DNA from 4 places in the Rubrivivax gelatinosus IL144 genome. Region 2 is predicted to be linked to each of the others. Evidence: predicted binding sites of a transcription regulator. Region 2 holds the regulator's gene; each other region holds the start of a gene.
What was found. The regulator LexA, encoded in region 2, represses DNA repair genes until DNA is damaged. The targets are predictions, from matches to a motif close to ACTGTATNNNNATACAGT.
Positions count from the first base shown of each region.

Region 1 (7,632 bases), 350 kb from region 2:
CGGCCGCAAGTTCACCGAGAAGGAAGTGCAGAAGGACATCGACCTGATGCCCTACACGATCAGCGCCGCCGACAACGGCGACGCCTGGGTCGAGGTGCGCGGCAAGAAGCTCGCGCCGCCGCAGGTCAGCGCCGAAGTGCTGCGCAAGATGAAGAAGACCGCCGAGGACTACCTCGGCGAGGAAGTGACCGAGGCCGTGATCACGGTGCCGGCCTACTTCAACGACAGCCAGCGCCAGGCGACCAAGGACGCCGGCCGCATCGCCGGCCTCGAGGTCAAGCGCATCATCAACGAGCCGACGGCCGCGGCGCTCGCCTTCGGCCTGGACAAGGCCGGCAAGGGTGACCGCAAGATCGCCGTCTACGACCTGGGCGGCGGCACCTTCGACATCTCGATCATCGAGATCGCCGACGTCGACGGCGAGAAGCAGTTCGAGGTGCTGTCGACCAACGGCGACACCTTCCTCGGCGGCGAGGACTTCGACCAGCGCATCATCGACTACATCATCGGCGAGTTCAAAAAGGAACAGGGCGTCGACCTGACCAAGGACGTGCTCGCCCTGCAGCGCCTGAAGGAAGCCGCCGAGAAGGCCAAGATCGAGCTGTCCAACAGCTCGCAGACCGACATCAACCTGCCGTACATCACGGCCGACGCTTCGGGCCCGAAGCACCTGAACATCAAGCTCACGCGCGCCAAGCTCGAAGCCCTGGTCGACGAGCTGATCGAACGCACGATCGAGCCCTGCCGCATCGCGATGAAGGACGCCGGCGTCAAGGTCGGCGAGATCGACGACGTCATCCTGGTCGGCGGCATGAGCCGCATGCCCAAGGTGCAGGAGAAGGTCAAGGAGTTCTTCGGCAAGGAACCGCGCCGTGACGTCAACCCCGACGAGGCGGTGGCCGTCGGTGCCGCGATCCAGGGCCAGGTCCTGGGCGGCGAGCGCAAGGACGTGCTGCTGCTGGACGTCACCCCGCTGTCGCTGGGCATCGAGACCCTGGGCGGCGTGATGACCAAGATGATCAAGAAGAACACCACGATCCCGACCAAGTTCTCGCAGGTGTTCTCGACCGCCGACGACAACCAGCCGGCGGTGACGATCAAGGTCTTCCAGGGCGAGCGCGAGATGGCCTCGGGCAACAAGAGCCTGGGCGAGTTCAACCTCGAAGGCATCCCGCCGGCGCCGCGCGGCCTGCCGCAGATCGAGGTCACCTTCGACATCGACGCCAACGGCATCCTGCACGTCAGCGCCAAGGACAAGGGCACCGGCAAGGAGAACAAGATCACCATCAAGGCGAACTCGGGCCTGTCCGAAGCCGAGATCGAGAAGATGGTGAAGGACGCCGAGGCCAACGCCGCCGAGGACAAGAAGAAGCTCGAACTGGTGCAGGCACGCAACCAGGGCGACGGCATGCTGCACTCGGTGCGCAAGACGCTGGGCGAGCACGGCGACAAGCTCGACGCCGGCGAGAAGGAAAAGATCGAGGCCGCGCTGAAGGACCTGGAAGAAGCGCTGAAGGGCGACGACAAGGCCGCCATCGAGGCCAAGACCGAGGCCCTGATGACGGCCAGCCAGAAGCTCGGCGAGAAGGTCTACGCCGACGCCCAGGCGGCGCAGGCCGCCGCCGGCGCCGCCCCGGGCGCCGAGGCGCCGCAGCCCTCGTCCTCCAAGCCGGCCGACGACAACGTCGTCGACGCCGAGTTCAAGGAAGTCAAGAAGTGATCTTCCAGCGGCCGGGCGCAGCGCGTCCTGCCGTGATTTCCCGCCGCGTCCAGGCGTGCCGATCGACCCCGGCACCCCTGCGCGGCGTTTACGCTTGACGACTGGCTGTTCACGGCACCCCCATGGCAAAGCGCGACTACTACGAAATCCTCGGCGTGGCGAAAAACGCCTCGGACGACGACATCAAGAAGGCCTATCGCAAACTGGCCATGAAGTACCACCCTGACCGCAATCAGGGTGACGAGGCGAAGAAGGCGGAAGAGAAGTTCAAGGAGGTCAAGGAGGCCTACGAGATGCTCTCCGACGCGCAGAAGCGCGCCGCCTACGACCAGTACGGCCACGCCGGCGTCGACCCGAACATGGGCGGCCGCGGCGCGGGCCCGGAAGGCTTCGGCGGCTTCGCCGAGGCTTTCGGCGACATCTTCGGCGACATCTTCGGCGGCGCGGCCGGTGGCCGTCGCGGCGGCGGCCAGCAGGTCTACCGCGGCAGCGACCTCAGCTACGCGATGGAGATCACGCTGGAGGAAGCCGCCGCCGGCAAGGAGACGCAGATCCGCATCCCGAGCTGGGAAGGCTGCGAGACCTGCCACGGCAGCGGCGCCAAACCCGGCACCAGCCCGAAGACCTGCCCGACCTGCTCCGGCTCGGGCACGGTGCATCTGCGCCAGGGCTTCTTCAGCATCCAGCAGAGCTGCCCGCACTGCCACGGCAGCGGCAAGATCATCCCCGAGCCCTGCCCCACCTGCGGCGGCGCAGGCAAGATCAAGCGCCAGAAGACGCTGGAGGTGAAGATCCCCGCCGGCATCAACGAAGGCATGCGCATCCGCTCCGCCGGCAACGGCGAGCCGGGCACCAACGGCGGCCCGCCGGGCGATCTCTACATCGAGATCCGCATCAAGCCGCACGAGATCTTCGAGCGCGACGGCGACGACCTGCACTGCACCGTGCCGGTCGGCATGACCACCGCGGCGCTCGGCGGCACGATCGAGGTGCCGACGCTGGGCTCCAAGGCCGAGATCGAGCTGCCCGAGGGCACGCAGCACGGCAAGACCTTCCGCCTGCGCGGCAAGGGCATCAAGGGCATCCGCTCCAGCTACCCGGGCGACCTCTACGCGCACATCACGGTGGAGACCCCGGTCAAGCTGACCGAGCACCAGCGCAAGCTGCTGCGCGAACTCGAGGAGTCCTTCCGCAAGGGCGGCGACCGGCATTCGCCGAACGCGAAGAGCTGGACCGACCGTGTGAAAGACCTCTTTAAGTAGAGGATTTCCCGCGGTGCGCGCTGCGCACCGCTCAAGTGCGCGGCGGCTTGACCGACAACAGGGTCAGAAATCGCCGCCATGACGACACGCCGCCCTGCCCTGCCCGACGCCCACCGCCCCGCGGCGGGCGCCGCCACGCCCTCGGGAGGCTGCCGATGAGACTGGACCGCGACATCCACCTCAGCAAGGCGCTGGTCATCGACCCGAACCCGACCTCGCGCAGCATCCTCGTCGCCCAGCTGCGCGACTTCGGCATCGGCACCGTCGCCCAGTGCGGCCGCGTCGGCGACGCCCGCAGCCAGCTCGAGTCGCGCAGCTTCGACATCGTGCTGTGCGAGAACAACTTCGCCGGCAACGACGCCGCCGGGCAGCAGCTGCTCGACGATCTGCGGCGCCACCAGCTGCTGCCGCTGTCGACGGTGTTCATCATGATCAGCAGCGAGGCGACCTACAACAAGGTCGCCGAGGCCGCCGAGTCGGCGCTGGACAGCTTCCTGATCAAGCCGCACACCGCCGCCGGGCTGGGCGACCGCATCCTGCACGCCCGGCGCCGCAAGAAGGTGCTCAAGGACATCTTCGAGGCCGTCGACGAGTCGCGCTTCGACGACGCGATCCAGCTGTGCCTCAAGCGCTTCGAGGACCGCGGCGAGTTCTGGCTCTTCGCCGCGCGCGTCGGCGCCGAGCTGCTGCTCAACCACGGCCGCCACCGCGAAGCCTGGGGCCTGTACGAGGCCGTGCTCAAGGCCCAGGCCCTGCCCTGGGCGCGACTGGGCGTGGCCCGTGCGCAGGTCGAGGCCAACGAGCCGGGCAAGGCGATGTCGACGCTGGAGGCGCTGACCGCCGACCAGCCGAACTTCGTCGACGCCTACGACGTGATGGGCCGCATCCACGTCGACCAAGGCAACCTCGACGAAGCCGCGGCCGTGTTCTTGCGCGCCGCGTCGCTGACGCCGGACTCGGTGACGCGGCTGCAGAAGGTCGGCATGCTGTCCTTCTACCTGGAGCGCTGGGACGACGCGCTGAAGGCGCTGGAACGCACGGTCGGCATCGGCATCTCGTCGAAGATGTTCGATCCGCAGACGCTGGTGCTGCTGGCCTTCCTGCGCTGGCGGCAGTCCGACTCCAAAGGCGTGCAGCGCTGCACCGAGAACCTGGAGCACCTGCTTTCGCGCAGCCCCGACAACCAGCGGTTGCGGCGCTTCGCCGCCGTCGTGCACGTGCTGGAACTGGCGCTGCGGCTGCAGCACAACGACGCGCTGCAGGCCGTCGCCGACCTGGCGCTGGAGGTGCGCGAAGCCTCGTTCGACGTCGAGGCGGCCTGCAACATGCTGTCGCTGCTGGCGCGCCTGGCCGAGGCCGGCTACACGATGGAGCAGGCTGGCGAGTGGATCGACGCCATCGGCCTGCGCCACTGCACCGCCAAGTCGCTGACCGAACTGCTGGCGCGTGCCGCGGGCCCGCAGGCCGAGTTCGCCGAACGCATCCGCAACTGCCAGCACCGCGTGCTCGAAGTCTCCGAAGCGGCGATGGCCTTCAGCGTCGCCGGCGACCCGGGTTCGGCGGTGCGCACGCTGCTGGACAACGGCCGCGCCTCGCTCAACGGCAAGCTGATCGACACCGCGCGCCTGGTGCTGCAGCGCCACCACGAGAAGATCGACGGCGCCGACGAACTCCAGTCGACGATCGACGATCTGCGCCAGCGCTACTTCGCGCTGCCGACCAAGCTGCCGATCGGCGACGGCCCGGGACGCAAGGCCGGCGGTCTGGCGCTGCGCGGCGCGGTCGCCAGCGCTCTGGGCGCCGAGCCCGAGCCGCCGGTCGCCGCGGCGGCCTGAGTTCAGAACAGGCTGCCCTGCGGGCCTTGCGGCGGGCGGAACGCCGAGACGTCCAGCGCCTCGTGCCGGCGCTGCAAGCCGAGGCGATCGCAGGTCTTGCGCAATCGCTGGCGCAGCAGTTCGGCCCAGACGCCCTCGCCGCGCATGCGGCTGCCGAAACGCGGGTCGTTGTCGCGGCCGCCGCGCATCTCCTGCACACGCGCCATCACCCGCGCCGCGCGCTCCGGGAAGTGCTGCTCCAGCCAGTGCCGGAACAGCGGCGACAGCTCCGACGGCAGGCGCAGCACGATCGCGAAGGCGCGCACCGCGCCGGCTTCGTGCGCGGCTTGCAGCACGCGTTCGAGCTCGGGTTCGTTGACGAAGGGAATCAGCGGCGAGACGCTGACGCCCACCGGCACGCCGGCTTGCGCGAGCGTGCGGATCGTGCGCAGCCGGCGTTCCGGCGAGGCCGCGCGCGGCTCCAGACGGCGCGCCAGCGCCGGGTCCAGCGTCGTCAGCGTGACGTCGACACAGGCCAGCCCGGCGGCGGCCATCGGTGCGATGAGGTCCAGGTCGCGCTCGACCAGCGCCGACTTGGTGATCAGCGAGAACGGGTGCCGCGTCTCGTGCAGCAGTTCCAGCACCGCACGCGTCAGACCCAGCCAGCGTTCGATCGGCTGGTAGGCGTCGGTGACGGTGCCGATGGCGATCGGCCGCGGCCGGTAGCCGGCGGCGCCCAGCGCGGCGCGCAGGCGCTCGGCGGCGTTGACCTTGGCCACCAGCCGGGTCTCGAAGTCCAGGCCGGGCGACCAGCCGAGATAGGCGTGCGATGGCCGTGCATAGCAGTAGATGCAGCCGTGCTCGCAGCCGCGGTAAGGGTTCAGCGAGACCTCGAAGCCGATGTCCGGCGAGTCGTTCTCGCTCAGGATGCGGCCGGCGTGTTCCTCGACGACCTGGGTCGGCAGCGGCTGCGGCGCCTCGCCGGCCACGGCGTCCAGCGCCCCCCAGCCATCGTCGAAAGCCTCGCGCACGTCGCGCTCGAAGCGGTGGGCGATCGCCCAGGTCGTGCCGCGTCCCTTCAGCGGGGCGTTCGCCGGCGTGTCCGGCGGCGCGGGGGGTGGGCGGAACGCTCGGGGTGGCGACGTGCTGTTGTTTTATACAGCATTGCGCAACCAAGGTAGGAACGAGGCCTTCCGGCCTTGTACGTCGCGCCTCAGCCCTCGCGCGTGAAATCGCGCTCCGGCCTGAGTCAGGCGCGCGAGGCCTTCCGGCCTCGCTCGTCCGGACTCAGTACTCCGACGACATGGCGTCGGGGGCGAGGTTCTCGAACTTGGTCAGCGGCTTCAGGAAGGCCAGGCGCACGGTGCCGACCGGGCCGTTACGCTGCTTGCCGATGATGACTTCCGCGACGCCCGGGTCCTTGCTGTCCTTGTTGTAGTACTCGTCGCGGTAGATGAACATGATGATGTCCGCGTCCTGCTCGATGGCGCCCGACTCGCGCAAGTCGCTCATCATCGGCCGCTTGTCGGTCCGTGTTTCGACCGAGCGGTTGAGCTGCGACAGCGCGATCACCGGGCACTGCAGTTCCTTGGCCAGCGCCTTCAGGCCCCGCGAGATCTCGCCGATCTCGGTGGCGCGGTTCTCGCCGTTGCTGGCCGACGAGCCGCTCATCAGCTGCAGGTAGTCGATGACGATCAGCCCGAGCTGGCCGTACTGGCGCGCCATGCGGCGCGCGCGGGCGCGCAGTTCGGGCGCGGTCAGCGCCGGCGTCTCGTCGATGAAGAGCTGCACCTGGCCGAGCTTGTCGACGGCCTCGGTCAGGCGCTCCCATTCCTCGGTGCGCAAACGGCCGGTGCGCAGGTTCTGCTGGTCGATGCGGCCCAGCGAGCCGACCAGACGCAGCGCCAGCTGCGAGGCGCCCATTTCCATCGAGTACACGAGCACCGGCAGCCCCTCGGCGACGGCGACGTTCTCGGCGATGTTCAGCGCGAACGCGGTCTTGCCCATCGAGGGCCGCGCCGCGAGGATGATCAGGTCGCCCTTCTGCAGGCCCGCGGTCATGCGGTCCATGTCGAAGAAGCCGGTGCGCACGCCGGTCACTTCCTCGGCGCCGTTGTCGTGCAGTTCCTGCACGCGGTCGATCAGGTCGACGACCAGCTTGTCGATGCCCAGGAAACCCTGCTTCTGGCGCGAGCCTTCTTCGCCGATCTTGAAGATCTTGCCTTCGGCCTCGTCGAGGATGCTGCTGACCGGCCGGCCCTGCGGGTTGAAGGCGTTGGTGGCGATCTCGTCGCTGGCGGCGATCAGCTTTCGCAGGATCGCGCGCTCGCGGACGATCTCGGCGTAGCGCCGCATGTTGGCCGCGCTCGGCACGCTCTGCGCCAGCGCGTTGAGATAGGCCAGGCCGCCGCAGTCCTCGGCCTTGCCCAGGCTCTGCAACTGCTCGAAGACGGTGATGACGTCGGCCGGCTTGCTCTGGTTCACCAGCGTCGAGATGGCGCTGAAGATCAGCTTGTGCTCGAAGCGGTAGAAGTCGCTGTCGGTCAGCAGGTCGGCGGCGCGGTCCCAGGACAGGTTGTCGATCAGCAGGCCGCCGAGCACGCTCTGCTCGGCTTCGTTCGAGTGCGGCGGCACGCGCAGGCGGGCGACCTCGTCGTCGGGAACGGAGGAACCTCGGGATTCGAACAGCGCGGACATCGGATCTGTGGGCAAGTCTGTGGACAGCCTGGGGGCCGCCGGGGGACGGCCGGGGGACAACTCTGGAAGCCCAAAAAGAAGAAGGCCGGCGAGAGGCCGGCCTTCTTCAGAAGGGTGGACGAAGCGTAGGCGCTTCAGT
Region 1 is NC_017075.1:2,870,987-2,878,618, forward strand. Features, by position in the region: gene dnaK (molecular chaperone DnaK) at 1-1,720, shown strand, start outside; gene dnaJ (molecular chaperone DnaJ) at 1,843-2,982, shown strand; gene RGE_RS13190 (response regulator) at 3,138-4,817, shown strand; gene RGE_RS13195 (PA0069 family radical SAM protein) at 4,820-5,878, opposite strand; gene dnaB (replicative DNA helicase) at 6,084-7,493, opposite strand; gene rplI (50S ribosomal protein L9) at 7,628-7,632, opposite strand, start outside.
Region 1: the regulator LexA is predicted to act here: its motif matches at 5,942-5,959, upstream of RGE_RS13195 (PA0069 family radical SAM protein).

Region 2 (7,632 bases):
AGCGGTGGTGCGCGAGGTGCACGCCGAGGCCGACCGGGCGCTGGGCGGGCGGGTCGTCACCGAACTCGCGCCCGAAGACAACTACTGGCCGGCCGAGGCCTATCACCAGCACTACTTCGCGCAGCACCCGCAGCAGGGCTACTGCGCCTACGTCATCGCGCCGAAGGTGGAGAAGTTCCGCAAGACCTTCCGCGAACGCGTGCGCGGCTGAGCGCGCTCAGCGCGGCAGGCCGGTCGTGCAGAGGAAGTCGGTCTCGGGCTGGCCGTAGGGAAACAGCGTCGCCAGGCTGCCGCGCAGCAGGGGCTCGAGTTCCGACTTGCCGGCCGAGGCCAGCGCGGCGAACACCGTGCCGCGCAGCAGCCACAGGTCCGACGGCTGCTCGGCGGAGCGCACCTGGCGCCGCACCCATTCGCCGTGGGAACCGTCGAGTTCTTCGGCGGCGACGAGGAAATCGTGTTTCGTCGTCACGAAGGCGCGGCGTGCGGCCAGCCGCGCCAGGCGCGGGCCGGCCAGCGCGACGGCGCCGACTACCGGGTGCACCGGCAGGCGCGGACGTTCGACGGCGTGCAGGGCAGGGCGGTTCACAGCGGCATCAGGCGCGAGCGACCGCGCTTCGGAAAATGGCCGTTGAGGCGGGCGAGGCGGCGTTCGGCCTCGGACTGACTGCGGTGCAGCGCGACGACGCGGTAGAGGTCGGCGCGCAGATGCCAGAGTTCGCGCAGCGTGCGCGCCTGCTGGATGCGTTCGGACAGCTGGTGGACGTCGGAGCCTTGCAGATCCAGCAACGAGTCGACGAACTCCTGGCGTGCGACCGGCAGCTGGCTCAGCGGCGGCGCCGCGTCCAGCGCCGCCGGGGCGGTGAGCCAGAAGACGAAACGGTCCCAGGCCGCGGTCGGCGCGGTGCGCAGCGACGGCGGCGGCACCGGCGCGCGACCGAAGCCGACGCTGTCGGCGGGTCGGGATGCGCTGCGGGGCAACATGCTGGAACTGGTCATGAACGTGATATCGGCCACGAATGGCACGGCTTAAGTGCATTGTGGTCAGCCGGGCAACGCGTTAAGGCCCGAACAAGGGCCACGAAGCCGGTCAGTTCATTCGCCGTTCATCAGCCGGGCAGGAGTGAACCAGCCGGCTGCCGACGACAGCCGAGGCGATCTTTCGAGAGGGAGAAGTGGCGTGGCGGCAGCGTGGCCGCCCGCGTCAACGGCCGGTGCTCAGACCGCGCCGTAGACCGCCTTGCGTTCGGCGGTGTAGGTCCACCAGGGGCGCGGCTCGGCACCGCGCATGAAGTCGACGGCGGCCATGAAGGTGTCGAGCACGCAAGGATCCTGGCGCTTGCCGGTGGCTTCGCAGAGCGCGCGGTACAGCGCCAGCGCGTCGCGCTCGGCCAGTTCACGCGGGTGCAGGATGCCGAGCTGGCGCAGGTCACCGGCGATCGACGGACCGATGTTGGGCAGTTGCTCGAGCAGTTCGCATTCGTCGGCCGTGCGAGCCTTCAGCGGCCGCGGTGCCTTGGGCGCCCGTGGCGGGCGCGCCGGCCCCGGCCGCGGCGGCGCCGAGGGCAGCGTGCGACGGGCGTAGGGCGCGGCCATCACGCTCACATCAGCATCGTGTTGCGGATCAGGCCGACCGCGATGCCCTCGAGCTCGAAACCCTGGTCGCTGCCTTCCAGCGGCACGACGATGGTCTGGAAATCGGGGTTCTCGGGGATCAGCTCGATCGCGGCCTTGGTGCGGCGGAAGCGCTTGACGGTGACGTCGTCGCCCAGGCGCGCGACGACGATCTGGCCGTTCTTGGCCTCGTGCGCCTTCTGCACCGCGAGCAGGTCGCCGTCCATGATGCCGGCGTCACGCATGCTCATGCCGCGCACCTTGAGCAGGTAGTCGGGCTTGCGCTGGAACAGCGAGGCCTCGACGACGTAGCTCTGGTCGATGTGTTCCTGCGCCAGGATCGGGCTGCCGGCGGCGACTCGGCCCACGAGCGGCAGCGTCAGCTGCGCCAGGCTGGGCAGCGGCAGGCTGAACTGCTTGCCGTGCTGCGACATGCGCGCCTCGGCCAGCGCACGCAGTGTGTCAGACTTCAGCCGGATGCCGCGCGAGGTGTTGCCGACGAGTTCGATGACGCCTTTGCGTGCGAGGGCTTGCAGGTGCTCCTCGGCCGCGTTGGCCGAACGGAAGCCCAGCTCGGCGGCGATCTCGGCCCGGGTGGGCGGGGCGCCGGTGCGCTCGATCGCGCTTTGCACGAGGTCGAGGATCTGCTGCTGTCGCGGCGTGAGCTTGGGGCTGTCGTCCATCGCGTGATCCGGTCTTTGAGACTGGAGATTCATCCAGATCACTGTATTTTCATCCAGAGGACCACGGAATGCAAAGCGAATCGCGTGTCGTCGCGCTGGTCGCCACCGGCGGCACGATCGCCGGCACGGCGGCGCGCGGCGACGATCTCGTCGGCTACGACGCCGGCGCGCTGTCGGCCGAACAGCTCACCGCCGCCGTGCCGGCGCTGGCCGGCGAGGCGCTGGAGACCTGGACGCTGGCGCGGCTGGACAGCTGCGACCTGGGCCACGCGACCTGGGCGCTGCTGCTCCGCGAGCTGCAGTCGCGGCTGGCGCGGCCCGAGTTCGCCGGCATCGTCGTCACGCATGGCACCGACACGCTGGAGGAGACCGCCTGGTTCCTGCACCGCACGCTGGCCGCGCCCAAGCCGGTGGTGCTGACCGCGGCGATGCGCCCGGCGAGCGCGCCGTCGCCCGACGGCCCGCAGAACCTGCTCGACGCCGTGCGTTTGGCGCGCGAGCCCGGCGCCCGCGGCGTGCTGGTCGCTTTCGGCGGCAAGGTCTACGCAGGGAGCGAGCTGCGCAAGCTGCACGGCTGGCAGCTCGACGCCTTCTCGGCGGGTGACGCCGGAGCCGTGGCGCTCGTCGAAGACGGTGCTTTCCGCCGGCTGCGCGACTGGCCGGCGCCTGAGTTGCATCCCGCACCGGTCGGCGAGGTGCCGCCCGGCCGATGGCCGCGCGTCGAGATCGTCACCAGCCATGCCGGTGCCAGCGGGCGCATCGTCGATGCGCTGGTGGCCGACGGTGTGCAAGGCCTGGTGATCGCCGGCACCGGCAACGGCACGGTGCACACGGCGCTGCGTGAAGCGGCGGCGCGGGCGCTGGCGGCCGGGGTGGCCGTCGTGCGCGCCTCGCGCTGCCTGGCAGGCGGCGTCGTCGGCACGACCGACGGCGCCTTGCCGCACTACGGCGCGGCGACACCGGCGCAGGCGCGCATTGAGCTGATGCTGGACCTGCTGGCGCGCCGCGCCTGAGCCGCCGTCAGGCGACCGACAGCGCGACGTCGACGTTGCCGCGCGTCGCGTTGGAGTACGGGCAGACCTCGTGCGCCTCGGCGACCAGCGCCTCGGCTTCGCTCTTGTCGAAGCCCGGCAGCGACACCGTCAGCGCGACGGCGATGCCGAACGCACCCGGCTTGCCGGCGTGCGGGCCGATCGAGACTTCGGCGTTGATCGAGGCGTCCGCGGGAATCGCCTTCTTGTGGCGGGCACCGACGGCCTTCAGCGCGCCGATGAAGCAGGCGGCGTAACCCGCGGCGAAGAGCTGCTCCGGGTTGGTGCCGGCGCCGTCGTCGCCGCCCAGCGCCTTGGGCGTCGACAGCTGGATGTCCAGGCGGCCGTCGTCGGACTTGGCGGTGCCGGTGCGGCCGCCGGTGGCGGTGCCGCGGGCGGTGTAGAGCGCTTTTTCGATGGCCATGGAAAGTCTCCTTGGGGTTACGTCGTGAAGGGCGGCCTCAGGCCGCGCGGGGAAGGGATTCGTTGATGCGCCGGCGCAGGGCCTGCACACGCTCGACGAGCACCGCCAGTTCGGCGGCGTCGCAGTCGACACCGGCAAGCAGCCGGCCTTGCAGTTCGACCGCCTGGGCTTGCAGCGCGCGGCCGGCTTCGGTGGGCTCGACGTGCACGCGGCGCTGGTCGGTTTCGTCGCGCTCGCGGCGCACGAGCCCGGCGCGTTCCAGCCGGCGCAGCAGCGGCGTCAGCGTGCCGGACTCCAGGTCCAGTCGCTCGCCGATGCCCGACACCGTCTGCCGGCCTTCGTGCCACAGCACCAGCATCACCAGGTACTGCGGGTAGGTCAGGCCGAGCGGTTCGAGCAGCGGGCGGTACAGCCGCGTCATCGCCAGCGAGCCCGCGTACAGAGCGAAGCAGAGCTGGCGTTCCAGTGGCAGCAGGGCGGGGGCGTCGGTCGAGGCCATGGGCCGCACTGTAGCCAGTTGCGCGCAACTCGGTTGCGCACAACTTGATACGCCGACCGGCCGAAGGGTTGATGCCGGCCGCGCCGGCATCGAACTCAGTTTTCGGCTTGAAGCGACTCGATCTCGGTCTGCAGTTCGAGCCAGCGTTCCTCGAGCATGCCGGTCTCGGCGGCGACGTGGTTCAGGCGCCGGCCCGCTTCGGCGATCTCGGCGCCGGACATCGTGCCGCTGGCGAGCTGGGCCTCGAGTTCGGCGCGTTCGGCGCCCAGCTTCTCCAGCCGGGTGTCGATCTGCGCCAGCTCGTTGCGCAACGGGCGCGTGCGGTTGGCCAGCGCCTGGCGGGCCTGCGCGGCCTGCTTGCGGTCTTCGCGGCGGTCGCCGCTCGGCTGGGGCGCCGGACGCGCCGGCTGTGCGGCCTTGCTCTCCACCGGCGTCGCCGGGACGAAGGCCGCCGGCCGCGGCGGCGGCGGCGGTTCCTGGCCACGCGCCGTGGCACGCGAGACCTCCAGCAGCCAGCGCTGGTAGTCGTCGAGGTCACCGTCGAAGGGCTCGACGCCGCCGCGGCTGACCAGCCAGAACTCGTCGCAGGTCTCGCGCAGCAGCGCGCGGTCGTGGCTGACCAGCATCACCGTGCCTTCGAACTCGTTGAGCGCGATCGACAGCGCCTCGCGCGTCGTCAGGTCCAGGTGGTTGGTCGGCTCGTCGAGCAGCAGCAGGTTGGGGCGCTGCCAGACCAGCATCGCCAGCACCAGGCGTGCCTTCTCGCCGCCCGACAGCGAACCCACGGCCTGCGTGACCATGTCGCCGGTGAAGCGGAAGCGGCCGAGGAAGTCGCGCAGTTCCTGCTCGCGCGCCGCCGGGCCGACGTCGCGCGCCAGCCGCACCATGTGCATCAGCGGGCCGTCGTCCAGCGACAGCACGTCCAGCTCCTGCTGCGCGAAGTAGCCGATGACCAGGCCCTTGCCTTCGGTCATGCGGCCCGCGAGCGGCGCCAGCGCATGGGCGATGGTCTTCACCAGCGTCGACTTGCCCTGGCCGTTGGCGCCCAGGATGCCGATGCGCTGGCCGGCCAGCACCGAGCGGCTGACACCTTGCACGATGGCCGTGCTGCCGTAGCCGCAGACCAGGCCGTCCAGCGACAGCATCGGGTTGGGCAGGCTCACCGGCTCGCGGAACTCGAACTCGAAGTCGCTGGCCGTCAGCACCGGCGCCAGCTTCTCCATGCGCGCCAGTGCCTTGACCCGGCTCTGCGCCTGCTTGGCCTTGGTCGCCTTGGCCTTGAAGCGGTCGATGAAACGCTGCAGGTGGGCGATGCGATCCTGCTGCTTGCTGTAGGCGGCCTGCTGCTGTTCCAGGCGCTCGGCGCGCATCTCCTCGAAGGCGCTGTAGTTGCCGCCGTAACGCGTCAGCGTGCATTCGTCGAGGTGCACCGTGACCTTGGTGACGGCGTCGAGGAACTCGCGGTCGTGGCTGATGACGACCATCAGGCCGTCGAAACGCTTGAGCCAGGCTTCCAGCCAGACCAGGGCGTCCAGATCCAGGTGGTTGGTCGGTTCGTCGAGCAGCAGCAGGTCGGCCGGGCACATCAGCGCGCGCGCCAGCTGCAACCGCATGCGCCAGCCGCCGGAGAAGCTGTTGACCGGCGCGTCGAGCTGGTCGCTGCGAAAACCCAGGCCCAGCAGCAGCGCCTGGGCGCGCGAGCGCGCGTCGAAGGCGCCGGCTTCGTCGAGCTGCATATGGGCTTCGGCGATGGCGTGGCCGTCGCCGGAGGCTTCGGCCGCGGCCAGCGCGGTCTGCGCCTCCACGAGCGGGATGTCGCCCTGGAGCACGAAGTCGGTCGCGCCGTCCTCGGTCTCGGGCATGTTCTGCGCCACTTCGCCCAGCCGCCAGCGCGGCGGGATCTCGACGTCGCCGGTGTCGGCCTGCAGGCGGTTGGTCAGGAGCGCGAACAGGCTGGACTTGCCGGCGCCGTTGCGGCCGATCAGGCCGACCTTCTCGCCCGGCTGCAGCACCAGGTTGGCGTTCTGCAGCACGACCTTGACGCCGCGTCGCAGCGTGATGTTGCGCAGCGTGATCACAGGCCGGCCTCCAGCGCCTGCGCGGTCAGCAGCAGCACCTGGTCCTCGCCGACGCTGGTTTCCAGCCAGACGGCCTCGAGGCGCGGGAACGCGGCTTCGAAATGCGCGCGTTCGTGGCCGATCTCCAGCACCAGCACGCCGTGCGGCGACAGATGCGCCGGCAGCGCGGCCAGCAGCGTGCGCACGAAGTCCATGCCGTCGTCGCCGCCGTCCAGCGCCAGCGCCGGCTCGGCGCGGTACTCGGGCGGCAGCGCCTGCATCGATGTGCGGTTGACGTAGGGCGGGTTGCAGAGCACGAGGTCGTAGACGCCGTCGGCCGCCGCCAGACCGTCGCCCTGGCGCAGGCGGATGCGCGACTGCAGGCCGTGGCGCTCGACGTTGATCGCGGCAACCGCCAGCGCGTCGGCGCTGAGGTCGGTCGCGTCGACCTCGACCTCGGGCCAGGCCATCGCGGCCAGCACGGCCAGGCTGCCGTTGCCGGTGCACAGGTCCAGCACGCGCCGCGTCTGGTCCGAGAGCCAGGCGTCGATCGCACCGTCGGCCAAGGGCTCGGCGATCAGCGAACGCGGCACGATGACACGTTCGTCGACGGTGAAGGGCACGCCTTGCAGCCAGGCTTCGCCGGTCAGGTAGGCGGCGGGTTTGCGCGTGGCGATGCGCTCGGCCAGCAGCGTCTCGCAGGCGGCGACGTCAGCCGCCGACAGTTCACGCGCGGCGTGTTCGTCCAGCGCGTCCAGCGGCAGGCCCAGCTTCCACAGCACGAGCCAGGCGGCTTCGTCGAAGGCGTTGGTGGTGCCGTGCCCAAACGAAACGCCCGCCTCGGCGAGGCGGGCGCTGGAGGTCTCGATCAGCTCGATCAGGGTCATGGAAAGAAGTTTTTCAGCGTGCCGCGGTAGACGTTCTTCAGCGTCTCGACCGAGGCCGCGTCGACGTGTTCGTCGATCTGGTGGATGGTGGCGTTGAGCGGCCCGAACTCGACGACCTGCGGGCAGATCGCGGCGATGAAACGCCCATCGGAGGTGCCGCCGGTGGTGCTGAGCTCGGGCTCGACGCCGCATTCGGCTGTGATGGCCGCGCCCAGCGCGGCGATCAGCGGGCCGGGTGTCGTCAGGAAGGGGCGGCCGGAGAGCGTCCACTCCAGCCGGTGCTCGACGCCGTGGCGCGCCAGCACTTCGGCGACCCGAGCCTGCAGCGACTCGGGCGTCGACTCGGTGCTGAAGCGGAAGTTGAAGTCGACGACCAGTTCGCCCGGGATGACGTTGCTCGCCCCGGTGCCGCCGTGCAGGTTGCTGACCTGCCAGCTCGT
Region 2 is NC_017075.1:2,523,100-2,530,731, forward strand. Features, by position in the region: gene msrA (peptide-methionine (S)-S-oxide reductase MsrA) at 1-211, shown strand, start outside; gene RGE_RS11665 (hypothetical protein) at 218-586, opposite strand; gene RGE_RS11670 (hypothetical protein) at 583-981, opposite strand; gene RGE_RS11675 (helix-hairpin-helix domain-containing protein) at 1,216-1,593, opposite strand; gene lexA (transcriptional repressor LexA) at 1,599-2,294, opposite strand; gene RGE_RS11685 (asparaginase) at 2,363-3,307, shown strand; gene RGE_RS11690 (organic hydroperoxide resistance protein) at 3,315-3,749, opposite strand; gene RGE_RS11695 (MarR family winged helix-turn-helix transcriptional regulator) at 3,787-4,248, opposite strand; gene RGE_RS11700 (ABC-F family ATP-binding cassette domain-containing protein) at 4,344-6,326, opposite strand; gene prmB (50S ribosomal protein L3 N(5)-glutamine methyltransferase) at 6,323-7,192, opposite strand; gene dapE (succinyl-diaminopimelate desuccinylase) at 7,189-7,632, opposite strand, start outside.

Region 3 (7,632 bases), 2.4 Mb from region 2:
GGGTCGCCGCGCAGCAGCGCCGACGGGTGCAGCGTCACCAGCACCGCCAGGCCGTCGTCGCGCCGGAGCCAGCGGCCGCGCTCCTGCATCACGGCGACCTGGCGGCCGAGCAGCTGGCGCGCCGCAGTTGCGCCGAGCGCGATCGCGGCTTTCGGCCGCACCAGCGTGATCTCGGCTTCGAGCCAGTGCCGGCAGGCGTCGGCTTCGCGCTGCGCCGGCGTCTTGTGCATGCGGCGCTTGCCACGCGGTTCGTACTTGAAGTGCTTGACGGCATTGGTGACGTAGGCCACCGAACGGTCCCAGCCGAGCGCGACGAGTGCACGGTCGAGCAGCTGCCCCGACGGGCCGACGAAAGGCCGGCCCTGGCGGTCTTCCTGGTCGCCCGGCTGTTCGCCGACCAGCATCAGCGGCGCGTCGAGCGGGCCTTCGCCGAAGACGGTCTGCGTGGCCAGCGCGCCCAGCGGGCATTCGCGGCAGACCGAGGCGGCGTCGCGCTGCGCTTCGAGCGCGATGCGGCGCGCCGGCCGCCCGGCCGCCGGCGGCGCGGGTTCGGGTCGCGGCGCCATGGGCGAAATCGGCAAGCGCCGTGCCGCGGCGGTGGGCGGGCATGCCAGCATCGCCTGGGTGCGTGCGCCGGCCTCGGCCGTCAGCGCCGGAATCAGCGCCGCTTCGGGCAGGTGCTCGCGATAGCGGCGCGGCAGGTGCTGGTCGAGCGCACGCGTGTTCAGCCGCGCCGGGTTGAAGGTGCTGGCGTAGTAGGTGAGCCAGAGCGACTCGCCGGCGTCGGCGCCGGGCGCGTCTTCGCGGCGGGCGCCGGGGCCGAAAGCGAGGCGCTCGCCGTCCCAGCGCGCGCTGCGCCGCGGCGTCAGCAGGCTCCAGCGCAGCGTCGCGAAGCGGCGGGCGAAGAAGGGCGCGACGGCGTCGACGACGTGGTGCGCCGGCTCGTACCAGGCCATCTGCCAGGGCTCGCCGTCGGCGCCCGGGGCGCTGCGAAAGCGCACGAAGGCTTCCATGTGGTGCTGCTCGCGGCGCACGGCCTGGGCCATCGCGGCGGCGCGGTGGCGGTCGGCGTCCAGCGGGTCGCGGCGCAGCGCCGGCTCGCGCTGCAGCCGCCACAGCAGCCGGTACAGCAGCGTGAAACGCGCCGGGTCGGCGTGCTGCACGACGAGCTCGGCCAGCGCGACGAAGGCCGCCGGCACGGCCAGGGGCGGTGCGTCGGCCGCCATGAACGCGGGCGCGGGCTCGGCGACGAAGAGATCGGCGTCGGCGCCTCCGGCGACCTGCCAGCTCACCGCCTCGGGCGGCGTGCCGGCGGCCAGCAGCGCGCGCGCGGCGCTGCGGAAGCCGTCGAAGTCGGCTTCGTGCGCCAGTTCGATGCGCGTCATGCCGGCGCGGCGTCGAACAGCCCGAGCTGCTGCGCCGCGCGCGGCGCCGTGGCCGCCTCCAGCGCCTTGCCGGGCCGGTGGTCGGCGAGCACGACGAAGGGCAGGGCCTTGGCCAGCGGCACGCGCAGCGCCTTCAGGTCGGCGTGGCGCAGGCGGCGGCCCTGGCGCGCCAGCAGCAGGCGCTCGACGGTGCGCACGCCCAGCCCGGGCACGCGCAGCAGCAGTTCGCGCGGCGCGGTGTTCAGGTCGACCGGGAAACGCTCGCGGTGCGCCAGCGCCCAGGCGAGCTTGGGGTCGTGTTCGAGCGCCAGCATGCCGTCGCCGCCGGTGACGATCTCGTCGTGGCCGAAGCCGTAGAAGCGCACCAGCCAGTCGGCCTGGTACAGCCGGTGCTCGCGCACCAGCGGCGGCGCCACCGGCGGCAGCGACCGTGCGGCGTCGGGGATCGGACTGAAGGCCGAGTAGTAGACGCGGCGCAGCCGGTAGTCGCGGTACAGCGTCGCGGCGGTGGTGATGATCGTGCGGTCGTCGCTGGCGTCGGCGCCGACGATCATCTGCGTGCTCTGGCCACCGGGTGCGAAACGCGGCGGCGCCGCCCGCCGCGCCGGGGCGCCGGGCAGCGAGACCGGGGCACGTTCGCGCGCGGCGTCCTTCGCGGCCTCGATGCGGCGGTGCAGCCGGCCCATCGCGCCGCGGATCGCCAGCGCGTCCTTCTGCGGCGCCAGCGTCGCCAGGCCTTGCGGCGTCGGCAGCTCGACGTTCAGGCTCAGCCGGTCGGCGTGGCGGCCGGCGGCGGCCAGCAGTTCGGGGCTGGCGTCGGGGATGGTCTTCAGATGGATGTAGCCGCGGAAGTCGTGGTCCTCGCGCAGCCGGCGCGCCACCTCGACGAGCTGCTCCATCGTGTAGTCGGGGCTGCGCACGATGCCCGAGCTGAGGAACAGGCCCTCGATGCAGTTGCGGCGGTAGAAGTCCAGCGTCAGCGCGACGATCTCGTCGATGCGAAAACGCGCGCGCGGCACGTTGCTCGTGACCCGGTTGACGCAGTAAAGGCAGTCGTAGACGCAGTAGTTGGTCAGCAGCACCTTCAGCAGCGACACGCAGCGGCCGTCGGGTGTGTAGCTGTGGCAGATGCCCATCGGTGCCGTCGAGCCGATGCCGCGGCCGCCGCGCGAGTCGCGCGGGGCGGCTCCGCTGCTGGTGCAGGACGCGTCGTACTTGGCGGCGTCGGCGAGGATCGCGAGCTTCTTCGATAGCTCCATGACTGTATGAATATACAGCACCCCCGGCCGCCTGGCGGCCGCCCCCCGAGGGGGCTACCGACGCCGACCGGGAGACCCGGATCGGCGTCGGCGCGCATGCCATCGCCGCTCCCCTGACCGCCTTCGGCGGTCTGTCCCCAGGGTTGCGCTGGCGAGCCGCCCTCATCGCCGTCGCGGGCAGGCACGCGGCTCGCCGGATAATCGCCGTCGTGATCGCCGCGCGCCGCTTCAATCTCTACCTGGACCTGATCCGCTGGGACCGCCCGGCCGGCTGGCTGTTGTTGCTGTGGCCGACGCTGGCCGCGCTGTGGATCGCCGCCGACGGCTTCCCCGGTCTGCACCTGATCGCCGTCTTCACGCTGGGCACGGTGCTGATGCGCAGCGCCGGCTGCTGCATCAACGACGTCGCCGACCGCGAGTTCGACCGCCACGTCAAACGCACCTCGCAGCGCCCGGTGACCAGCGGCGCGCTGGGCGTGCCCGACGCGCTGGGCGTCGGCGCGGCGCTGGCCTTCGTCTCCTTCCTGCTGGTGCTGACGACCAACCCGCCGACGATCCTGCTGTCCTTCTTCGGCCTGGCGGTGACGCTGGTCTATCCGTACGCCAAACGTTTCGTCTCGATGCCGCAGGCGGTGCTGGGCGTGGCCTTCAGCTTCGGCATCCCGATGGCCTTCGCCGCCGCGCAGGGCGGCCAGGAATGGACCTTCGGCGCCGTGCCGTCGCATGCCTGGTGGCTGCTGCTCGGCAACCTGTTCTGGGTGCTGGCCTACGACACCGAGTACGCGATGGTCGACCGCGACGACGACCTGAAGATCGGCATCAAGACCTCGGCGATCACGCTCGGCCGTTTCGACGTCTCCGGCGTGATGGCCTTCTACGGCCTGTTCCTCGCGATCTGGGCCGTCGTCGGGCGCTCGCTGGGCCTGGGCGAGTGGTTCCTGCTCGGCATCGCCGTGGCCGCGGCGCAGGCGCTGTGGCACTGGTCGATGATCCGCGAGCGCAGCCGCGAAGGCTGCTTCCGCGCCTTCCGCGTCAACCACTGGGTGGGCTTCGCGGTCTTCGCCGGGGTCGTCGTCGACCTGGCGATGCGCTGAGCCTCAGCCGCCGAACTCGTCGCCCAGTTCCCGCGCGCGTTCCCGCGCCCGGGCTATCGCCCGCACGACGGCCGGGCCGACGCCGTCGGCTTCCATCGAGGTGATCGCCGCGTAGGTCGTACCGCCCTTGGACGTGACCTGGGCGCGCAGCTCGGCCGGTGGCAGCGGCGAGGCTTCGGCCAGCGCCGTCGCGCCGTCGAAGGTGGCCAGCGCCAGCGCGCGTGCCTGGGCTTCGGGCAGGCCCATCTCGACGCCGGCTTTCATCATCGCCTCGAGCACGTAGAAGACGTAGGCCGGGCCCGAGCCCGACAGCGCGGTCACCGCGTCGAGGTCGGCTTCGCGTTCGACCCAGACCGTGCGCCCGGTCGGCGCCAGCAGCGCCTCGACGGCGCCGCGTTCGTCCGGCGTCACCGCGTCGCGCGCGTAGAGCCCGGCGACGCCGCGGCCGATCAGCGCCGGCGTGTTCGGCATCGCGCGCACGACGCGCTGGCTGCCGCTGGCGCGGGCGATCGCGTCGCTGCGCACGCCGGCCATCACGCTCAGCTGCAGCGCGCCGCCGACGTGCGCCGCGCAGGGCGCCGCCGCGTCGCGGAACAGCTGCGGCTTGACCGCCCAGACGACGATGCCGGCCGAGGCCAGCGCCGGGCCGGCTTCGGCCAGCGGCGCCAGGCCGAACTCGCGCTGCAGCCGCTCGCGTTGCGCCGCGAAGGGCTCGACGACGAGGATGGACGCCGGCGCACGGCCGCTCTTCAGCAGCCCGCCGATCAAGGCGCCGGCCATGTTGCCGCCGCCGATGAAGGCGATGTTCGAGGGGTTCATGCGGGGCAGTGTAGTCATGCCTTGAGGAACTCCGCCTTGCCGCCCAGCCAGCGCTGCACGTGCGCACGCGCCGCCGCCGGCTGCTCGCGCAGCAGCTTCGGCGCGAGTTCGCGGGCGCGCTCCAGCAGCGCGTCGTCTTCGGCCAGGTCGGCGAAACGCAGCAGCGCGTCGCCGCTCTGGCGCGAGCCCATGAACTCGCCGGGGCCGCGGATGTCGAGGTCGCGGCGCGCGATCTCGAAGCCGTCGGTGGTCTCGGCCATCGCGCGCAGCCGCGCCTTGCCGGTGGCCGACAGCGGCGCGGTGTAGAGCAGCACGCAGACGCTGGCCACCGCGCCGCGGCCGACGCGCCCGCGCAGCTGGTGCAGCTGGGCCAGGCCGAAACGTTCGGCGTGCTCGATGACCATCAGGCTGGCGTTGGGCACGTCGACACCGACCTCGATGACCGTCGTCGCCACCAGCAGCTGCATGCGCCCGGCCGAGAACTCGGCCATGGTCGCAGCCTTGTCGGCGGCGGCCATGCGTCCGTGCAGCAGGCCGACCGACACGCCCGGCAGCGCCTCGCTCAGCTGGGCATGCGTCGCGGTCGCGTTCTGCAGGTCGATGTGCTCGCTCTCGTCGACCAGCGGGCAGACCCAGTAGACCTGGCGCCCGCGCGCGACCTCGTCGCGGATCTTCTCCACCACCTGCTCGCGCTTGTCGTCGGCGAAGACCTTGGTGACGACCGGCGTGCGCCCGGGCGGCAGCTCGTCGATCGTGCTGACCGCCAGGTCGGCGAAGTAGGTCATCGCCAGAGTGCGCGGGATCGGCGTGGCGCTCATCATCAAGAGGTGCGGCTCCAGTGCCTGCAGCTCCAGCTTGCGCCGCAGCGCCAGACGCTGGGCGACGCCGAAGCGGTGCTGCTCGTCGACGACGGCCAGCCCGAGGCGCGCGAAGACCACGTCCTCCTGGATCACCGCGTGCGTGCCGACGACCAGCGCCGCCTGGCCCGAGGCGATCTTCGCCAGCATCGCCTGGCGCTGCTTGCCCTTGCGGCTGCCGGTCAGCCAGGCGACCTCCAGCCCGAGCGGCAGCAGCCAGTCGACGAGCTTCTTGAAGTGCTGCTCGGCGAGGATCTCGGTCGGCGCCATCAGCGCGCACTGCCAGCCCGAGCCGATCGCGGTGGCCGCGGCCAGCGCCGCGACGACGGTCTTGCCCGAGCCGACGTCGCCCTGCAGCAGCCGGTGCATCGGCTGCGCCAGCGCCAGGTCGGCGTCGATTTCGGCGACGACACGCTCCTGCGCCGCGGTCAGCGTGAACGGCAGCACCGTGCGCAGGCGCGCCGGCAGCGTGCTGTCGCGCAGCGCCGGCGCGGCCAGGCGCGAACGCTCCAGGCGTGCCTGCAGCTGCGACAGCTGCTGCGCCAGCAGCTCGTCGAACTTCAGCCGCTGCCAGGCCGGGTGGCTGTGGTCTTCGAGCGCGCCCATCGCGATGCCCGGCGGCGGGTGGTGCAGCAGGCGCAGCGCCTCGCGCAGCGGCGGCAGCCCGCTCGGCACGACGCCGGGCGGCAGCACTTCGTCCAGCGGCGCACGCGACAGGCCGGCGGCCACGGCCTTGCGCAGATAGGCCTGCGGCAGCTGCGCGCTGGCCGGGTAGACCGGCGTCAGCGAGGCTGCCAGCGGCGTGTGCTCGTCGACGCGCTTGACCGTCGGATGCACCATCTCGCGGCCGAGGAAGCCGACGCGGACCTCGCCACGCACGCGCACCCGGCTGCCGACCGCCAGCTGCTTCTGCGTCGACGGGTAGAAGTGCAGGAAACGCAGCGTCAGCTCGCCGCTGTCGTCGGCCAGGCGCACGACGAGCTGGCGGCGCGAGCGGATCTCGACCTGGCAATGGCGCACGACGCCCTCGACCTGCGCCGTGTCGCCGTCGTGCAGTGCGGCGACGGGCTCGATGCGCGTCTCGTCCTCGTAGCGCATCGGCAGGTGCAGCGCGAGGTCGATGTCGCGCAGCAGGCCCAGGCGCTCCATCGCCCGCTGCGGGGCCGATTTCGTGCTCTGGCGTGCGGTTTCCGACATGGCCCGGGATTGTCGCTGCCGAGGGCATGGAACAATCGACCCCGTCGCGACTCCAGGCCGGTACAGCCTGCACGATGACTTCCTACTCCCTCTCCGATTTCGACTTCCCGCTCCCGCCCGAGCTGATCGCCCAGCACCCGGCCCCCGAACGCAGCGCCTCGCGCCTGCTCGACGGCCGCGGCGCGCTGCCGGTGGACCGCGTGTTCCGCGAACTGCCGCAGCTGCTGGCCCCGGGCGACCTGCTGGTCTTCAACGACACCCGCGTCATCAAGGCCCGGCTGCACGGCGAAAAGCCCACCGGCGGCAGCGTCGAGGCGCTGGTCGAACGCGTGCTCGGCGGCCACGAGGTGCTGGCCCACCTGCGCGCCAGCAAGTCGCCGCGCCCGGGCACGACGGTGCGTTTCGCCGACGCCTTCGACGCCGAGGTGCTGGGCCGCGACGGCGTCGACGGCTCGCTGTTCCACCTGCGCTTCCCCGACGACCCCTTCGTGCTGCTGGAGCGCCACGGCCACGTGCCGCTGCCGCCGTACATCACGCACGAGGACGCGGCCGAGGACGTCGAGCGCTACCAGACGGTGTTCGCCGCGCGCCCCGGCGCGGTGGCCGCGCCGACCGCGTCGCTGCACTTCGACGCCGGCGTGCTGGCGGCGCTGGACGCGCGCGGCGTGAAGCGCGCCGCGGTGACGCTGCACGTCGGCGCCGGCACCTTCCAGCCGGTGCGTGCCGAGAACCTCGACGAGCACCGCATGCACCGCGAGCGCTGGGAGGTCGACGCCGCCACCGTCGAGGCGATCCGCGAGACGCGTGCGCGCGGCGGGCGCATCGTCGCCGCCGGTACGACGACGCTGCGGGCGCTGGAGTCGGCGGCGATCGGCGGCGCGCTCGAAGCCGGCGCGGGCGACACCGACCTCTTCATCCGCCCGGGCTTCGAGTTCCGCGTCGTCGACCTGCTGGTCACCAACTTCCACCTGCCCAAGAGCACGCTGCTGATGCTGGTCAGCGCGTTCACGGGCTTCGAGCA
Region 3 is NC_017075.1:97,069-104,700, forward strand. Features, by position in the region: gene RGE_RS00455 (UdgX family uracil-DNA binding protein) at 1-1,385, opposite strand, end outside; gene RGE_RS00460 (putative DNA modification/repair radical SAM protein) at 1,382-2,644, opposite strand; gene ubiA (4-hydroxybenzoate octaprenyltransferase) at 2,854-3,738, shown strand; gene proC (pyrroline-5-carboxylate reductase) at 3,742-4,557, opposite strand; gene recG (ATP-dependent DNA helicase RecG) at 4,572-6,611, opposite strand; gene queA (tRNA preQ1(34) S-adenosylmethionine ribosyltransferase-isomerase QueA) at 6,686-7,632, shown strand, end outside.
Region 3: the regulator LexA is predicted to act here: its motif matches at 2,646-2,663, upstream of RGE_RS00460 (putative DNA modification/repair radical SAM protein).

Region 4 (7,632 bases), 2.5 Mb from region 2:
GCGCGTGCCCGACTTCCTCGTCGCCGGGGCGCTGCTGGCCGTGCCGGTGCTGCTGGTGATGCACCAGCCCGACCTGGGCACCGCGCTGCTGATCCTGGCCGGCGGCGTCTACGTGATCTTCTTCGCCGGGCTGTCGTGGAAGCTGATCGTGCCGGTGCTGGCGCTGGGCGTCGTCGGCATCGTCGCGCTGATCATCGCCGAGCCGACGATCTGCCAGCCGGGCGTCGAGTGGCCGATCCTGCGCGATTACCAGCGGCACCGCGTCTGCACGCTGCTCGACCCGACGCAGGACCCGCTGGGCAAGGGCTTCCACATCATCCAGGGCATGATCGCCATCGGCTCCGGCGGCGTCACCGGCAAGGGCTTCATGAACGGCACCCAGACGCACCTGGAGTTCATCCCCGAGCGCACGACCGACTTCATCTTCGCCGCCTTCTGCGAGGAGTTCGGCCTGGCCGGCGTGCTGCTGCTGCTGTTCGCCTTCGTCTGCCTGATCTTCCGCGGACTGATGATCGCCGGCGAGGCGCCGACGGTGTTCTCGCGCCTGCTCGCCGGTGCGATGTCGCTCAGCGTCTTCACCTACGCCTTCGTCAACATGGGCATGGTCAGCGGCATCCTGCCGGTGGTCGGCGTGCCGCTGCCCTTCGTCAGCTACGGCGGCACGGCGATGGTCACGCTCGGCCTGGGGCTCGGGATCCTGATGTCGGTGGCGCGAAGCCGCCGGCTGATGATGAGCTGAAGCGGCGGGCGTTCAGCCTTCGCCGGCTTCCTCGCCGCCCAGCGGGAAGCGCACCGTGAACACCGCGCCCGGCGTGCCGTGCGGGCTGCCGGGGCGCAGCTCGGCGTCGGTGACGGCGATCTCGGCGCCGTGCACGTTGGCGATCTCCTGCACGATGGCCAGGCCCAGGCCGCTGCCGTCGACGTCGGTGCCCAGCGCGCGGTAGAAGGGCTGGAAGATCATCTCGCGCTCGGCCGGCGCGATGCCCGGGCCGGTGTCCTCGACCTGCAGCACCAGCACCTGGCCGAAGGGGTCTGGCATGACGCGCGCGGTGACGGTGCCGCCGGGCGGCGTGTACTGCAGCGCGTTGTCGACGAGGTTGCGCACCATCTCGCGCACCAGCACCGGCTGGCCCCACAGCCGCGCGCCCTCGGTGTCCGGCTCGGGGCCCTCGTAGCCCAGGTCGATGTGCTTTTCCATCGCCTTGGGCACGAAGTCGCGCACCGTCTCGACGACGGTGGCGGCGAGGTCGACGGCCTGCTTGCGCAGCGCCTGCTCCTTGTCCTCGGCGCGCGCCATCGCCAGCAGCTGGTTGACCATGTGCGCGGCGCGCTGGCTGGACAAGGCGATCTGCTGCAGCGAGTGCTTCATCGACAGCGTGTCGCCCTGGCCGCTGTCGAGCTCGCGCTCGGCGAGTTCGGCCTGGGTGCGCAAGCCCGCCAGCGGCGTCTTCAGCTGGTGCGCGGCGTCGGCGAGAAAGTGGCGCTGCGAGGCGATCGACTGGTCGAGCCGGCCGAGCAGGTCGTTGATCGCGCCCACCAGCGGCGCCACCTCCTCGGGCACGTGGCGCTCCTCGATCGGCGACAGGTCGGTGCTTTCGCGCTGGCGGATGCGCTGCTGCAGCTCCGACAGCGGCCGGATGCCGCGCGCCAGCGCCAGCCACACCAGCAGCACCGCCACAGGCAGGATGACGAACTGCGGCAGGATGACGCCCTTGATGATCTCGGTGGCCAGGCGCGAGCGTTTGTCCACCGTCTCGGCGATCTGGATCAGCCCGGCGTTGCCGCTGGCGTTCTCGCCGGTCCAGAGGTAGGCCACGCGCACCGGCTCGTCGCGGATGACGTCGTCGCGGAAACGCGGCTCGACCGTCGGCGAGGTGTCGTTGGGCACCGGCAGGTCGGCGTCGCCGGCGACGATCTCGCCGCGCGCGCCGCGCACCTGGAAGAACAGGCTGTCGTTGTCGTCGGGGCGCAGCAGCTGGGTGGCGGTCTGCTCCAGGCTGCGCCGCGCGGCGTCGCTGGCGCGCGCCGGCATCGCGTGCTCGGCCGCGGCCTGGCGCGCGATGACCCGCACCATCACGCCGAGTTCACGGTCGTAGGGGCGGTTGGCGATGTTCTGCGCCACCAGCCAGGTGAGCGCGACGCTCATCGGCCACAGCAGCAGCAGCGGTGCGAGCATCCAGTCGAGGATCTCGCCGAAGAGAGAGCGTTGTTCGCGTGTCGTGGGCATCGGCTGGCGGCCGCGGCCGGCGCCCGTGCGGCCGGGTCAGGCCGCGATCTTTTCCAGGCAGTAGCCCAGGCCGCGTACCGTGGCGATTCTCACCGGACCCTGCTCGATCTTCTTGCGCAGGCGGTGGATGTACGCCTCGATCGCGTTGTTGCTGACTTCCTCGCCCCACTCGCACAGGCGCTCGACGAGCTGGTCCTTGCTGACCAGGCGGCCCGAGCGCTGCAGCAGCACCTCCAGCAGCGACAGCTCGCGCGCCGACAGCTCGATCATCTGGTCGTTGAGGTAGGCGACACGGCCGGTGGCGTCGAAGGTCAGCGGGCCGTGCTTGATGACGCTGGAGGCGGTGCCCAGGCCGCGGCGCGTCAGCGCGCGCACGCGGGCTTCCAGCTCCTGCAGCGAGAAGGGCTTGGCCATGTAGTCGTCGGCGCCCAGGTCCAGGCCCTTGACGCGCTGCTCGACGCTGTCGGCGGCGGTGAGGATCAGCACCGGCACCGCCGCGCCGCGCGCCCGCAGGCGCTTGAGCACCTCGAAGCCGTGCAGCTTGGGCAGGCCCAGGTCCAGGATCAGCAGGTCGAACTCGTGCGCCGACAGCGCGGCATCGGCCTCGGTGCCGCTGCCGACCTGGTCGACCGCGTAACCCGAGGCCCGCAGCGAGCGCAGAAGACCGTCGGCCAGGACCTGGTCGTCTTCGGCGATGAGGATGCGCATGACTGTCTCCGTCGGCGGGCCCGTCGTCGGGCTCTGGCTGTGGAAATTTTAACGACTCGCCTCTTGATACAGGGCAGGGTGTAGCCGCGGCTCACCCCACCGTCGAGGGCCCACCAAAGAACTGTACGAATATCCAGTTTCTGCAATAATCGGTGCCAATCAAGGAGAACCCGATGGACGCCCCGAAACCGCTGAACGCCGAGAAAGCCAAGGCCCTTCAAGCCGCTCTTGCCCAGATCGAGAAACAGTTCGGCAAGGGTTCGATCATGCGCCTGGGCGAAGGCGAGGTCATCGAGGACATCCAGGTCGTCTCGACCGGCTCGCTCGGCCTGGACGTCGCGCTGGGCGTCGGCGGCCTGCCGCGTGGCCGCGTCGTCGAGATCTACGGCCCGGAATCCTCGGGCAAGACGACGCTGACGCTGCAGGTCATCGCCGAGATGCAGAAGGCCGGCGGCACCTGCGCCTTCATCGACGCCGAACATGCGCTGGACATCCAGTACGCGCAGAAGCTGGGCGTCAACCTGCAGGACCTGCTGATCAGCCAGCCCGACACCGGCGAGCAGGCGCTGGAGATCGTCGACGCGCTGGTGCGCTCGGGCTCGATCGACCTGATCGTCGTCGACTCGGTCGCGGCGCTGACGCCCAAGGCCGAAATCGAAGGCGAGATGGGCGACGCGCTGCCCGGCCTGCAGGCGCGGCTGATGAGCCAGGCGCTGCGCAAGCTGACGGGGACGATCAAGAAGACCAACACGATGGTCATCTTCATCAACCAGATCCGGATGAAGATCGGCGTCATGTTCGGCAACCCCGAGACGACCACCGGCGGCAACGCGCTGAAGTTCTACGCCTCGGTGCGCCTGGACATCCGCCGCACCGGCAACATCAAGAAGGGCGACGAGGTCATCGGCAGCGAGACCAAGGTCAAGGTCGTCAAGAACAAGGTGTCGCCGCCGTTCAAGACCGCCGAGTTCGACATCCTCTACGGCGAAGGCATCAGCCGCGAAGGCGAGATCATCGACATGGGCGTCAATGCCCGCCTCGTCGAGAAGTCCGGTGCCTGGTACGCCTACAACGGCGAGAAGATCGGTCAGGGCAAGGACAACGCGCGCGAGTTCCTGCGCGAGAACCCCGACATCGCACGCGAGATCGAGAACAAGGTGCGCGAGTCGCTGGGCATCCCGCAGCTGCCCGCGGCCGACGGCGCCGAAGCCGGCGCCTGATGCCGGCCGCCGGGGCGTGACAAGCGCCCCGGTGCCTTTCCCTGGCGGGGTGAGCTGCGTCGCCTGCCCCGCCCGGCCGCCATCCCGATCGACACCCCGATGGCTTTTGCCGCTCCCTCGCTGAAAGGCCGCGCGCTGCGCTATCTGGCGCAGCGCGAGCACTCGCGCGCCGAGCTCGAGCGCAAGCTCGCCCGCCACGCCGAAGACGGCCCCGAGGCCAGCGCCGCCGAGCAGATCGCGCGCGCGCTCGACGAACTCCAGGCGGCCGGCCTGCTGAGCGAGTCGCGGGTGGCCGAGTCGGTGCTCGCACACGGCGCGCGCTTCGGCAGCCGCCGCCTGCGCCAGACGATGCAGTCCAAGGGCCTGGCGCCAGAACTCGTCGCGCGTACGCTGGAGCAGGCGCGCAGCACCGAGCTGGAGCGTGCGCGCGAGGTCTGGCGCAAGCGCTTCGGCACGGCCCCCGCCGATGCCGCGGAACGCGCCAAGCAGATGCGTTTCCTCGCCGGGCGGGGCTTCGAAGGCGAGCTCATCCGGCGTGTCGTGCCCTCGATCGGCGCCGACGACGACGGCGAACCCGAGTTCGACCTCGACTGAAGGCGGGGCGAGCGCAGCCGAGCGCCGTCCAGGGCTTGTCCAGCCGCCGCCTGCCGGCCGCGCCGCCGCGTGCTACATTGCCGCCGCTTTTTTCAGCGGCCAGCCGCCGGCCCTGTCCTCCTCCATGAGCCTTCCTCCCGCCGCGGCCCGACGCCAGCTCAAGCACCGTCGTCAGATCGACGTGCAGGTCTTTGCCCGGGACGACGGTTTGTGGGAGGTCGATGCGACGCTCGTCGACACCAAGACCCGCGACGCCCGCCTGGCCGGCGAAGTGCGCCCCGCCGGCACGCCGATCCACGACATGCTGATCCGGCTGGTCGTCGACACCTCGCTGAACGTCGTCGACGCGGGCGCCAAGACGCGCTGGATGCCGTACGCCGGCCATTGCGACGACCACGGCGACACCTACCGCTCGCTGATCGGCCTGAACCTCGTGCGCGGCTTCCGCAAAGGCCTGCAGGAGCGTGTCGGTGGCGTGCTGGGCTGCACCCACATCACCGAACTCGCCCTGGTGCTGCCGACGGCGGTCATCCAGGCGTTCGCCGGCGAGGTCATCGACACGCGCGGCGACAGCGGCGTCAAACCCTTCCAGCTCGACCGCTGTCACGCCTTGCGCAGCGACGGCGAGGTCGCCCGTCTCCACTACCCGCGCTGGTTCCGTCGGCCCGGCGCGGTTCTCGACACTTCCGGGAGTCCCGAATGAAGATCCACGAATACCAGGCCAAGGAACTGCTGCGCGCGCACGGGGTACCCGTGCCGCGGGGCTATGCGGCGTTCACGGTGCAGGAGGCGCTGGAGGCGGCGCAGAAGCTCGGCGGCTCGGTGTGGGTGGTCAAGGCCCAGATCCACGCCGGCGGCCGCGGCAAGGGCGGTGGCGTCAAGCTCGCGCGTTCGATCGCCGAAGTCGAGACGCTCGCTTCGCAGATCCTCGGCATGCAGCTCGTCACCCACCAGACCGGCCCCGAAGGCCAGAAGGTGCGCCGGCTGCTGATCGAAGAAGGCGCCGACATCAAGAAGGAGTACTACGTCGCTGCGCTCACCGACCGCGCGACGCAGAAGGTGGCGCTGATGGCGTCTTCCGAAGGCGGCATGGACATCGAGGAAGTGGCGCACGCCACGCCGGAGAAGATCCTCAAGGTCTTCGTCGACCCGCTGGTCGGCCTGACCGAAGCCCAGGCGCGTGAGCTGGCGGTGGGCATCGGCGTGCCCGAGGCCAGCCAGGCGCAGGCCATCGAGGTCTTCCAGAAGCTCTACGCCTGCTACATGGCCAGCGACGCCAGCCTCGCCGAGATCAACCCGCTGATCCTCGAAGGCCACGGCGGCATCAAGGCGCTGGACGCGAAGTTCAACTTCGACGCCAACGCGCTGTTCCGGCATCCGGAGATCGTCGCCTGGCGCGACCTGGACGAAGAAGACCCGGCCGAGGTCGAGGCCAGCAAGTTCGACCTCAGCTACATCAGCCTGGACGGCAACATCGGCTGCCTGGTCAACGGCGCGGGGCTGGCGATGGCGACGATGGACACCATCAAGCTCTTCGGCGGCGAGCCGGCGAACTTCCTCGACGTCGGCGGCGGCGCCAGCGCCGAGAAGGTCACCGAGGCCTTCAAGATCATGCTGAAGAACCCCGAGGTGAAGGGCATCCTCGTCAACATCTTCGGCGGCATCATGAAGTGCGACACCATCGCCGAAGGCGTCATCGCCGCGTGCAAGGCGGTGAACCTGCAGGTGCCGCTGGTGGTGCGCATGAAGGGCACCAACGAGGACCTGGGCAAGAAGATGCTGGCCGACAGCGGCCTGCCGATCATCAGCGCCGACACGATGGCCGAAGCCGCGACCGCAATCGTCGCGGCGGTGAAATAAACCCGGCGCGAGGAACACCGACATGAGCATCCTGATCAACAAGGACACCCGCGTCATCACGCAGGGCATCACCGGCAAGACGGGCCAGTTCCACACCCGCATGTGCCGCGACTACGCCAACGGCCGCAACTGCTTCGTCGCCGGCGTGAACCCGAAGAAGGCCGGCGAGGACTTCGAGGGCATCCCGATCTACGCCAGCGTCAAGGAAGCGGCGGCGCAGACCGGTGCCACCGTCAGCGTCATCTACGTGCCGCCGGCCGGCGCTGCGGCAGCGATCTGGGAGGCCGTCGAGGCCGAACTCGATCTGGCGATCTGCATCACCGAAGGCATCCCCATCAAGGACATGCTCGAGGTGCGCAACAAGATGAAGGCCAAGGAAGCCGCGGGCGGCAAGAAGACGCTGCTGCTGGGCCCCAACTGCCCGGGCACGATCACGCCCGAGGAGATCAAGATCGGCATCATGCCGGGCCACATCCACAAGAAGGGCCGCGTCGGCGTCGTCAGCCGCTCGGGCACGCTGACCTACGAGGCCGTGGCGCAGCTCTCCGAACTGGGCATCGGTCAGAGCAGCGCGGTGGGCATCGGCGGCGACCCGATCAACGGGCTTAAGCACATCGACGTGATGCGGCTGTTCAACGAGGACCCGGACACCGACGCGGTGATCATGATCGGCGAGATCGGCGGCCCCGACGAAGCCGACGCGGCGCGCTGGTGCAAGGAGCACATGACCAAGCCGGTGGTCGGCTTCATCGCCGGCGTCACCGCGCCGGCGGGCAAGCGCATGGGTCACGCCGGCGCGCTGATCTCCGGCGGCGCCGACACGGCGGACGCCAAGCTGGCGATCATGGAGGAGTGCGGCTTCACGATCACGCGCAACCCGTCCGAGATGGGGCGGCTGCTGCAGAAGCTGATCTGATCTCCCGCTCGCGCCAGCACCGGGTGTTGCACTGAGGCACGGCGTCGATGTCCGGCGCGGTGCTCGCCCTGGTGTTGCTGGCCGCCGCGCTGCACGCCAGCTGGAAC
Region 4 is NC_017075.1:4,987,627-4,995,258, reverse strand. Features, by position in the region: gene rodA (rod shape-determining protein RodA) at 1-739, shown strand, start outside; gene RGE_RS22745 (sensor histidine kinase) at 752-2,227, opposite strand; gene RGE_RS22740 (response regulator transcription factor) at 2,264-2,935, opposite strand; gene recA (recombinase RecA) at 3,109-4,155, shown strand; gene recX (recombination regulator RecX) at 4,255-4,749, shown strand; gene RGE_RS22725 (DUF2889 domain-containing protein) at 4,874-5,452, shown strand; gene sucC (ADP-forming succinate--CoA ligase subunit beta) at 5,449-6,609, shown strand; gene sucD (succinate--CoA ligase subunit alpha) at 6,632-7,525, shown strand; gene RGE_RS22710 (EamA family transporter) at 7,573-7,632, shown strand, end outside.
Region 4: the regulator LexA is predicted to act here: its motif matches at 3,056-3,073, upstream of recA (recombinase RecA).